Regions from separate parts of the Streptomyces sp. NPDC002886 genome, predicted to be linked through region 2. Evidence: riboswitches for the same ligand, from Rfam matches in the RefSeq annotation. Region 2 holds a riboswitch; each other region holds the start of a gene.

Region 1 (3,267 bases), on a different contig from region 2:
AGGGGCTGTTCGGAGCGGTGGCCTTCGCGATGGGGGCCGGCGCGCTGTGCATGGAGTTCCTGATCGACGGGGGCGTCTGGTGGCAGGGCCTGGTGCTCGGCTTCGCCGTCGCCGTCAGCGCCACGCTCGGCGACCTCGGGGAATCCATGATCAAGCGGGATCTCGGGATCAAGGACATGGGCACCCTGCTGCCGGGCCACGGCGGCATCATGGACCGGCTGGATTCCCTCCTCCCGACGGCCCCCGTGGTCTGGCTGCTGCTGGCGCTGTTCGTCGGTACCGGCTGACCTGCGAAAAGGCGCCCGTACAGGCAGGGCGGTTACTCTTGGAAGGCGCGCTGCTTCTGCGGCGCGCCTTTCGTCTTACAAGGAGTACCTGCCATGGCCCGCCCTGTCCCGGGAGAGCTCACTTTCGTCGCGCCTCGTGGAGCGAAGAAGCCGCCCCGGCACCTCGCCGACCTCACGCCCGAGGAGCGCCGGGAGGCCGTCGCCGCGATCGGTGAGAAGCCGTTCCGGGCCAAGCAGCTCTCCCAGCACTACTTCGCCCGGTACGCGCACGACCCGGCCGAGTGGACCGACATCCCGGCCGCGTCCCGCGAGAAGCTCCAGCAGGAGCTGCTGCCGGACCTGATGAACGTCCTGCGCCACATCTCCTGCGACGACGACACCACGCGCAAGACCCTGTGGAAGCTGCACGACGGCACGCTCGTCGAGTCCGTGCTGATGCGCTACCCGGACCGGGTCACCATGTGCATCTCCTCGCAGGCCGGCTGCGGCATGAACTGCCCGTTCTGCGCCACCGGCCAGGCCGGTCTGGACCGCAACCTGTCGACGGCCGAGATCGTCCACCAGATCGTCGACGGCATGCGCGCCCTGCGCGACGGCGAGGTCCCCGGCGGGCCCGCCCGGCTGTCGAACATCGTCTTCATGGGCATGGGCGAGCCGCTCGCCAACTACAACCGCGTCGTCGGCGCCATCCGCCGCCTGACCGACCCGGAGCCCGACGGCCTGGGCCTGTCGCAGCGCGGCATCACGGTCTCCACCGTGGGCCTGGTCCCGGCGATGCACCGCTTCGCCGACGAGGGCTTCAAGTGCCGCCTCGCCGTCTCCCTGCACGCCCCGGACGACGAGCTGCGCGACACCCTGGTCCCCGTGAACACCCGCTGGAACGTCCGCGAGGTGCTCGGTGCGGCCTGGGAGTACGCGGAGAAGTCCGGCCGCCGGATCTCCATCGAGTACGCCCTGATCCGCGACATCAACGACCAGGCCTGGCGCGGCGACCTGCTCGGCAGGCTGCTCAAGGGCAAGCGCGTGCACGTCAACCTGATCCCGCTGAACCCGACGCCGGGCTCGAAGTGGACCGCCTCGCGCCCCGAGGACGAGAAGGCCTTCGTCGAGGCCATCGCCCGCCACGGAGTGCCGGTGACCGTACGCGACACCCGTGGCCAGGAGATCGACGGCGCGTGCGGCCAGCTCGCCGCCTCGGAGCGCTGATTTCCGCCAGTTGAGGTGGGCATTCGGCCACGGGGTACCCTGTGGCCGAACCAATTTCATATTCCGACAGGGGAGCGCCACAGCGCTGAGAGTGCGGTAACCGTCACCGCAGACCCTCTGAACCTCGCCCCGGTCATTCGGGGTAGGAAGTTCGGTCATCACTCAAGCTGTTGCGCCCTGCCCGGCGTCCGCTCCACAGAGCGCCGGGCAGGGCCGCGTCTTCTCCTGGACATCCCAGGAGGAATGCACCAATGAGCACCACCAAGAAGATGGCGGGCGTCGCGCTCGCGGCCGCGCTCGGCGTCACCACGCTCAGCGCCTGCGGCGGCGGCGACGCCAAGGACAAGTCCGCCGGGGCCTCCGCGTCGGCCGCCCCGAAGTCCAAGACGATCACTCTCGTCTCGCACGACTCCTTCAACGTGACCGAAGCGGTCCTCAAGGAGTTCGAGCAGCAGAGCGGGTACACCGTCAAGGTCCTGAAGTCCGGAGACGCGGGCACGGCACTGAACCAGGAGATCCTCACCAAGGGCTCCCCGCGCGGCGACGTCTTCTTCGGCGTGGACAACACGCTGCTCTCCCGCGCCCTCGACAACGGCATCTTCACGCCGTACGAGGCCAAGGGGCTGGCCGGTGTGAAGCCCGAGTCCGTGCTCGACAAGGAGCACCGGGTCACCCCGGTCGACTCCGGCGACATCTGCGTGAACTACGACAAGGCCTACTTCGCCGACAAGAAGCTCGCCCCGCCGCAGACGCTGGACGACCTGATCAAGCCGGAGTACAAGAACCTGCTGGTCACCGAGAACGCCGCGACCTCCTCGCCCGGCCTCGGCTTCCTGCTCGCCTCCGTCGGCAAGTACGGCGACGAGGGCTGGAAGGACTACTGGAGCAAGCTGAAGGCCAACGGCGTCGAGGTCGTCGACGGCTGGGAGCAGGCCTACAACGAGCGCTTCTCCGGCTCGGCGGGCGGCAAGAAGGCCAAGGGCGACCGCCCGCTGGTCGTCTCCTACGCCTCCAGCCCGCCCGTCGAGGTCCTCTACGGCGAGCCGCAGCCGGCCGTGGCCCCCACGGGCGTCTCGACGGGCACGTGCTTCCGGCAGACCGAGTTCGCGGGTCTGCTCAAGGGCGCGAAGAACGAGGAAGGCGGCAAGGCGCTGCTGGACTTCCTGATCTCCAAGAAGTTCCAGGAGGACATGCCGCTCCAGATGTTCGTGAACCCGGTGACCAAGGACGCGGCGCTGCCCGAGCTGTTCACCAAGCACGGCGTGGTCATCGAGAAGCCCGAGACGGTCGCCCCCGAGGCCATCGCCAAGAACCGCGACCAGTGGGTCAAGGCGTGGACCGCGCTCGTCGTGAAGTAGGACGGTTGAGTTCCGTACCGAAGGAGAGCGGGCGGGCCACGGCCGTCAGGCTCGGTCTGATGGCCGTGCCGCTCGTCTTCTTCGGGCTGTTCTTCGCCTACCCCGTGGCCGCGATCGTCGGGCGCGGGCTCAAGACGGACGCCGGCTGGCAGTTCGGCCGGATCGGCGAGGTGCTGGCCCGGCCCGACATCGGCGACGTGCTCTGGTTCACCACCTGGCAGGCGCTCGCGTCCACGGCGCTCACGCTCCTGATCGCACTCCCCGGCGCGTACGTCTTCGCGCGCTTCGAGTTCCCCGGCAAACAACTGCTGCGGGCGCTCGTGACGGTGCCGTTCGTGCTGCCGACCGTCGTGGTCGGCACCGCCTTCCTCGCACTGGTGGGGCGCAACGGCCTGCTGGACAAGGTGTGGGGGATC
Region 2 (3,267 bases):
GAGCCGTGGTGTCCCGCGTACTGCACGAAGCGGCCGAACTGCTCCGACCAGAAGTACGGGACCGGGTCGTAGACCTGCTCCCCGGAGCCCCCGGCGAGGATGTCCGCCGCGACCACCCGGGGCCCCTGGAGCGCGTTGTCCCAGTGGTGCACCAGCAGCCGCGACCCGTAGCGCCCCGACGGGAACGAGGCGCAGTCCCCCACCGCGTACACCGCGGGCACCGAGGTGCGCAGCCACTCGTCGGCGGCCACCGCCCCGTCCGCACCGAGTTCCACGCCGGATCCCGCCAGCCATCCGGTGGCCGGGCGGGCGCCGATGCCCACCACCACCGCCCCGGCCGGCAGCTCCCGCCCGTCGGCCAGCAGGACCCGGCCCGGCTCCACGGAGGCCACCCGCGCGCCGGTCAGCAGCTCGGCGCCCGCCTGGGCGTACCAGCGCCCCATCGGCTCGGCGACCTCGGCGGGCAGCGCGCCCGCCAGTACCCGGTCGGCCGCCTCGACCACCGTCACCGCGCAGCCCGCCTCGCGGGCGGCGGTGGCGAACTCGGCGCCGATCCACCCGGCCCCGACCACCACCACCGCGGTACCGGCCGCCAGGACGGGCCGCAGCCGGGCCGCGTCGTCCAGGGTGCGCAGCAGGTGCACCCCCGGGACGCCCTCCGCGCCGGGCAGGGTCAGCGGGAGGGCGCCGGTCGCCAGCACGAGGACCTCGTACGGGACCGGGCCCGCCTCGGTGTCCACCTCCCGGTCGGCGGCCCGCAGCCCGGTGACCTCGACCCCCAGGCGGAGCTCGATGCCGAGCTCCTCGAAGTCGACGTCGAAGGCCGAGTCCTCCGCCTTGCCGAGGAGCACCGCCTTGGACAGCGGGGGCCGGTCGTAGGGCTGGTGGGGTTCGGCTCCCAGCAGGGTGACGGGGCCGGTCCAGCCCTGCTCCCGGAGGGCGACCGCGGTCTGGACCCCGGCCATTCCGGCGCCGACGATCACCACGCCGCGCCGAGTGTCTTCCGCCTGTTGCGTCTGCTGTTGCGTCTGCTCGCTCACGCGGCCCAGCCTAATCAACTGACGGTCCGTCAGGAATAGCGGGATGGCGACCGGCCGGGATCCGGGCGGACACCGGCACGACACCGCCTCCGGGGAGGCAGCCTTACCGGCCGTCCGCCTCACCGTTACTCTGGCACGGAACCTATCGCGGGAGTCCGGGCGTACCGGGCTGAGAGGGAGGCTGGCCGGCCTCCGACCGTACGAACCTGATCCGGGTCATGCCGGCGAAGGGAGGGGCTGGACGCCCATGCATTCATCCAGGAACAGCCGGAGTCCCGGCTACGACGTCCTCGTCATCGGGGGCGGCATCATCGGCCTGGTCACCGCCTGGCGGGTGGCCCGGCGCGGGCTGCGCACCGCGCTGGCCGATCCGGCCCCCGGCGGCGGCGCCGCCCAGGTCGCGGCCGGCATGCTGGCCGCCGTCACCGAGCTGCACTACGGCGAGGAGACCCTGCTCGGGCTCAACCTCGCCTCCGCCGCCCGCTACCCCGAGTTCGCCGCCGAGCTCGCCGAAGCCAGCGGCGGCATGGACATCGGCTACCGCGCCTGCGGCACCCTCGCCGTCGCCCTCGACGCCGACGACCGGCTGCACCTGCGCGAACTGCACGCCCTCCAGCGCCGCTGCGGCCTGGAGTCCGAGTGGCTGACCGGCCGCGAGTGCCGCCGCCTGGAGCCGATGCTGGCTCCGGGCGTCCGCGGCGGCCTGCGCGTGGACGGCGACCACCAGGTCGACCCCCGCCGCCTCGCGGCCGCCCTGCTGGCCGCCTGCGAACGGGCCGGCGTCGCCCTGCACCGCGCCGGTGCGGCCCGGCTGCTGACCGCCGCCGACCGGGCCTGCGGCGCGGTCCTCGACGACGCGGACGGTACGGAGCTGCGCGCCGACCAGGTGGTACTGGCCGCGGGCTCGCTCAGCGGCCGGCTGGACGGCGTACCGCCCGAGGCCGTGGCCCCCGTACGGCCGGTCAAGGGCCAGGTCCTGCGCCTCGCGGTGCCGCCTTCGTACGCCCCGTTCCTGTCGCGGACCGTACGGGCCGTGGTGCGCGGCAGCCACGTCTACCTCGTCCCCCGCGAGAACGGCGAACTCGTCCTCGGCGCCACCAGCGAGGAACTCGGCTGGGACACCACGGTCACCGCGGGCGGGGTCTACGAACTCCTGCGCGACGCCCACGAACTGGTCCCCGGGATCACCGAACTCCCCCTGGTCGAGACCCGGGCCGGACTGCGGCCCGGGTCGCCGGACAACGCCCCCCTCCTCGGCCCGACCGAACTCCCGGGGCTGCACCTGGCCACCGGGCACTACCGCAACGGCGTCCTGCTGACCCCGCTGACCGGGGACGTGATGGCGGACCTGCTGACCACCGGCGAACTCCCGGAGATCGCCCGCCCCTTCACCCCACGCCGCTTCACCCCCACCTCCACCGCCACGTCCCCCCTCACGCGACAGGAGTCGTTCGCATGACCATTTCCGTCAACGGCGAGCCGCACGAGATCGCGGACGGGACCATGCTCGCCACCGTGATCGCCACCCTCACCGAGGCCACCAAGGGGGTCGCGGCCGCCCTCAACGAGACCGTGGTGCCGCGCGGCCAGTGGCCCTACACCTCCGTGACCGACGGCGACCGCGTCGAGGTCCTCACCGCGGTCCAGGGGGGCTGAACACCATGGCGGACACCTCCGACGACGTATTCACCCTCGCCGGCCGGACCTTCTCCTCGCGCCTGATCATGGGCACCGGCGGGGCCCCGAGCCTGGACATCCTGGAACGGGCGCTGGTCGCGTCCGGCACCGAACTCACCACGGTCGCGATGCGGCGCCTCGACCCGACGGTCCAGGGCTCGGTCCTGTCCGTCCTGAACCGCCTGGGCATCGCGGTCCTCCCCAACACCGCGGGCTGCTTCACGGCGGGCGAGGCCGTACTGACGGCCCGGCTGGCCCGGGAGGCCCTCGGGACGGACTGGATCAAACTGGAGGTCGTCGCGGACGAGCGCACCCTCCTGCCGGACGGCGTTGAACTCCTCGACGCGGCAGAGATCCTGGTCGACGAGGGCTTCACGGTCCTCCCGTACACGAACGACGACCCGGTCCTCGCCCGCAAACTGGAGGACGTGGGCTGCGCGGCGATCATGCCGCTCGGGTCCCCGATCGGCTCCGGCATGGGCATCCGCAACCCGCACAACTTCGAGCTGATCACCGAGCGGGCCGGGGTCCCGGTCATCCTGGACGCGGG
Region 3 (3,267 bases), on a different contig from region 2:
CTTGTACGTGATGACACCGGTCTTCACGTCGTCGCGGTTCGGCAGGCCCAGGTGCTCCTTGGGCGTGACGTAGCAGAGCATCGCGGTGCCCCACCAGGCGATCATCGCGGCACCGATGCCCGAGGTGATGTGGTCGTACGCGGGCGCGACGTCGGTGGTCAGCGGGCCGAGCGTGTAGAACGGCGCCTCTTCGCAGATCTCCTGCTGAAGGTCGATGTTCTCCTTGATCTTGTGCATCGGGACGTGCCCGGGGCCCTCGATCATCGTCTGCACGTTGTGCCGCTTGGCGATCGTGTTCAGCTCGCCCAGCGTCTTCAACTCCGCGAACTGCGCCGCGTCGTTCGCGTCGGCGATGGAACCGGGGCGCAGGCCGTCACCCAGGGAGTACGTGACGTCGTACGCCGCGAGGATCTCGCAGAGCTCCTCGAAGTTCGTGTAGAGGAAGTTCTCCTTGTGGTGCGCGAGGCACCAGGCGGCCATGATCGAGCCGCCGCGCGAGACGATGCCGGTCTTGCGGCGGGCGGTCAGCGGCACGTACGACAGCAGCACGCCGGCGTGGACCGTCATGTAGTCGACGCCCTGCTCGGCCTGCTCGATGACCGTGTCCTTGTAGATCTCCCAGGTCAGGTCCTCGGCGCGGCCGTCGACCTTCTCCAGCGCCTGGTACAGCGGCACGGTGCCGATCGGCACGGGGGAGTTGCGCAGCACCCATTCGCGGGTGGTGTGGATGTTGCGGCCGGTGGAGAGGTCCATGACCGTGTCGGCGCCCCACTTGGTCGCCCAGGTCATCTTGTCCACCTCCTCCTCGATCGAGGAGGTGACCGCGGAGTTGCCGATGTTGGCGTTGACCTTCACCAGGAACCGCTTGCCGATGATCATCGGCTCGATCTCGGGGTGGTTCACGTTGACCGGCATGACCGCGCGACCTGCGGCGATCTCCTCGCGGACGACCTCGGGGGAGACGTTCTCGCGGATCGCGACGTACTCCATCTCCGGGGTGATCTCGCCGCGGCGGGCGTACGCGAGCTGCGTGACCGCGGCGCCGCCACGGCCGCGGCGGGGCTGGCGCGGACGGCCCGGGAAGACCGCGTCGAGGTTCTTGAGGCCACCGCGCGGAGAGGTGTGCTTGATGCCGTCGTCCTCGGGGCGTACGGGGCGGCCCGCGTACTCCTCGGTGTCACCGCGGCTGATGATCCAGTTCTCGCGCAGCGGCGGCAGGCCCCGGCGCACGTCGGTCTCGATCTGCGGGTCGGTGTACGGACCGGACGTGTCGTAGAGCGTCACGTCCTTGCCGTTGGTGAGGTGGACCTGACGAACCGGCACCCGGATGTCGGGGCGGGAGCCCGCCACGTATCCCTTGTGCCAGCCGGGCTGGCGCTCGGTCTGGCCGTCGGCGTCCTGGCTGACGGCAGGCGTGCGTGCGTCCTGAATGGTCATGAGACCTAATCTCCCTACGCCGGCATTACCCGGTAACAGGTTCGGCGGTCGACGCAGCCTCCTCCCGTACGCATATTCGAATGCGAACGGTGATCAGCGCCCTCTCAGCCCGGTGCTCCGAGCTCCCGCGTTGTGCAAAGTAGGCCCCACGCTAGCGTTATGTGTGGCGTGCTGAACAGTGGGCCCCCTCATCTGTTGCGATGATCAGCCAGTGACGTCCTCGCCGCAGCCCCCCACCGACCCCACGGATCCCGCCGGTCACACCGACCACTCGGGCCATGCGCACGCCGATCCCGGCCACTCGCCCGACCGCGCTCCCGGGCACTCCCACGGCCACACGCACAGCCATGGCCCGGCGGCCCCCGTCTCGAAGCACCTGCGCAAGGTGATCGCGGCCGTCCTGATCCCCTTCGCGGCCGCCGTCGTGATCGGCATGGCGGTGCTCTGGCCCGGCGGTGCGCCGGACCACGCGCGCACCGGAGTGGGCTTCGACCGGCAGACCCAGCAGGGCACGGTCGTCGCGCTCCAGCACCTCGACTGCAAATCCGTGAACGCCGCCCAAGTGCCCGCCACCGGTGACACCTCGACCCCCGAGGGGCGCGAGGCGCTCGCCGAACAGAACGGCGAGTGCAAGAAGGCCACCATCAGGGTCGGCAGCGGTCCCGACAAGGGGCGCGAGTTCTTCGAGATCGTCCAGCCCGGCGCACCACGACAGTTGACGGACGGCCAGGACGTGGTGGTCGCCTACGCCCCCGACGCGCCCCGCGATCTGCAGTACTCCGTGATCGACGTGAACCGCAAGCTGCCGATGGCCCTGCTCGCCGGAATCTTCGCCCTCGCGGTCGTCCTCGTCGGGCGGATGCGCGGGCTGTTCGCACTCATCGCCCTCGTCGTCAGCTTCGCGGTGCTGACCCTGTTCATCCTCCCGGCGATCCTGCAGGGGTCGAATCCTCTGGTCGTGGCCGTGGTCGGAGCCAGCGCGATCATGCTGATCGCCCTCTACATGTGCCACGGGCTGACGGCCCGCACCTCGGTCGCGGTCCTCGGCACCATCATCTCGCTGCTGCTGATCGGCCTGCTGGGTTCGCTGTTCATCGACTGGGCGTTCCTCAGCGGCAACACGGACGACAACACCGGGCTGATCCACGGGCTCTACCCGAACATCGACATGAGCGGTTTGCTGCTTGCGGGTGTCATCATCGGATCGCTCGGCGTACTCGACGACGTGACCGTCACTCAGACCTCGGCGGTCTGGGAACTCCACCAGGCAGACCCGTCGATGGGCCCGCGCGGGCTCTACCGGGCGGGCATCCGCATCGGGCGCGACCACATCGCCTCGGTGGTGAACACCCTGGTACTGGCGTACGCGGGCGCGGCGTTGCCCCTGCTTCTGCTGTTCTCGATCGCGAACAGCAGCATGGGTTCGGTGGCCAACAGCGAGCTGGTCGCGGAGGAGATCGTACGTACCCTCGTGGGCTCGATCGGACTGGTCGCCTCGGTACCCGTGACGACGGCGCTGGCCGCACTCGTGGTGTCCGCCGACAGGGCGGAATCCCCGGCGGCCACAGCGGCCTCGGGGCCGCTCCGCGGCGGCCGGGGCCGGCGACGCAAGCGCTGAATGGCGGACCGGCGGGCGCGGCTGGTCAGTTCGCGCACGCGGCCGGTCGTGTGGAACGGCAGGGTGGAGCGCTCAGCGCGTCGGCACGCTGAGCCGTGGTGCGTGATGATGCGGTGATGCGGATGGTGCCGTACTGCTTGCCGGCACACCCTGGTCAGCGGGCGTACCGCCGGGCTTCGGTCAGCCCGCGTTCTGCTCGTTCTGCTGCGACT

Evidence for each region. A riboswitch is a leader RNA that binds a small molecule or an ion and turns the genes downstream of it on or off. The one in region 2 is predicted to bind thiamine pyrophosphate.
Region 1: linked by a shared signal. The riboswitch ahead of ACFYYB_RS12630 (thiamine ABC transporter substrate binding subunit) and the one ahead of thiO (glycine oxidase ThiO) in region 2 are both predicted to bind thiamine pyrophosphate.
Region 3: linked by a shared signal. The riboswitch ahead of thiC (phosphomethylpyrimidine synthase ThiC) and the one ahead of thiO (glycine oxidase ThiO) in region 2 are both predicted to bind thiamine pyrophosphate.

What each region holds. Positions count from the first base shown of each region.
Region 1 is NZ_JBIAPV010000003.1:94,329-97,595, reverse strand. Features, by position in the region: gene ACFYYB_RS12640 (phosphatidate cytidylyltransferase) at 1-287, shown strand, start outside; gene rlmN (23S rRNA (adenine(2503)-C(2))-methyltransferase RlmN) at 381-1,493, shown strand; TPP riboswitch at 1,552-1,660, shown strand; gene ACFYYB_RS12630 (thiamine ABC transporter substrate binding subunit) at 1,745-2,851, shown strand; gene ACFYYB_RS12625 (ABC transporter permease) at 2,911-3,267, shown strand, end outside.
Region 2 is NZ_JBIAPV010000002.1:424,378-427,644, forward strand. Features, by position in the region: gene ACFYYB_RS08095 (NAD(P)/FAD-dependent oxidoreductase) at 1-1,040, opposite strand, end outside; TPP riboswitch at 1,178-1,290, shown strand; gene thiO (glycine oxidase ThiO) at 1,288-2,499, shown strand; gene thiS (sulfur carrier protein ThiS) at 2,496-2,696, shown strand; gene ACFYYB_RS08110 (thiazole synthase) at 2,702-3,267, shown strand, end outside.
Region 3 is NZ_JBIAPV010000007.1:177,547-180,813, forward strand. Features, by position in the region: gene thiC (phosphomethylpyrimidine synthase ThiC) at 1-1,437, opposite strand, end outside; TPP riboswitch at 1,432-1,576, opposite strand; gene ACFYYB_RS28930 (YibE/F family protein) at 1,649-3,055, shown strand; gene ACFYYB_RS28935 (SsgA family sporulation/cell division regulator) at 3,236-3,267, opposite strand, start outside.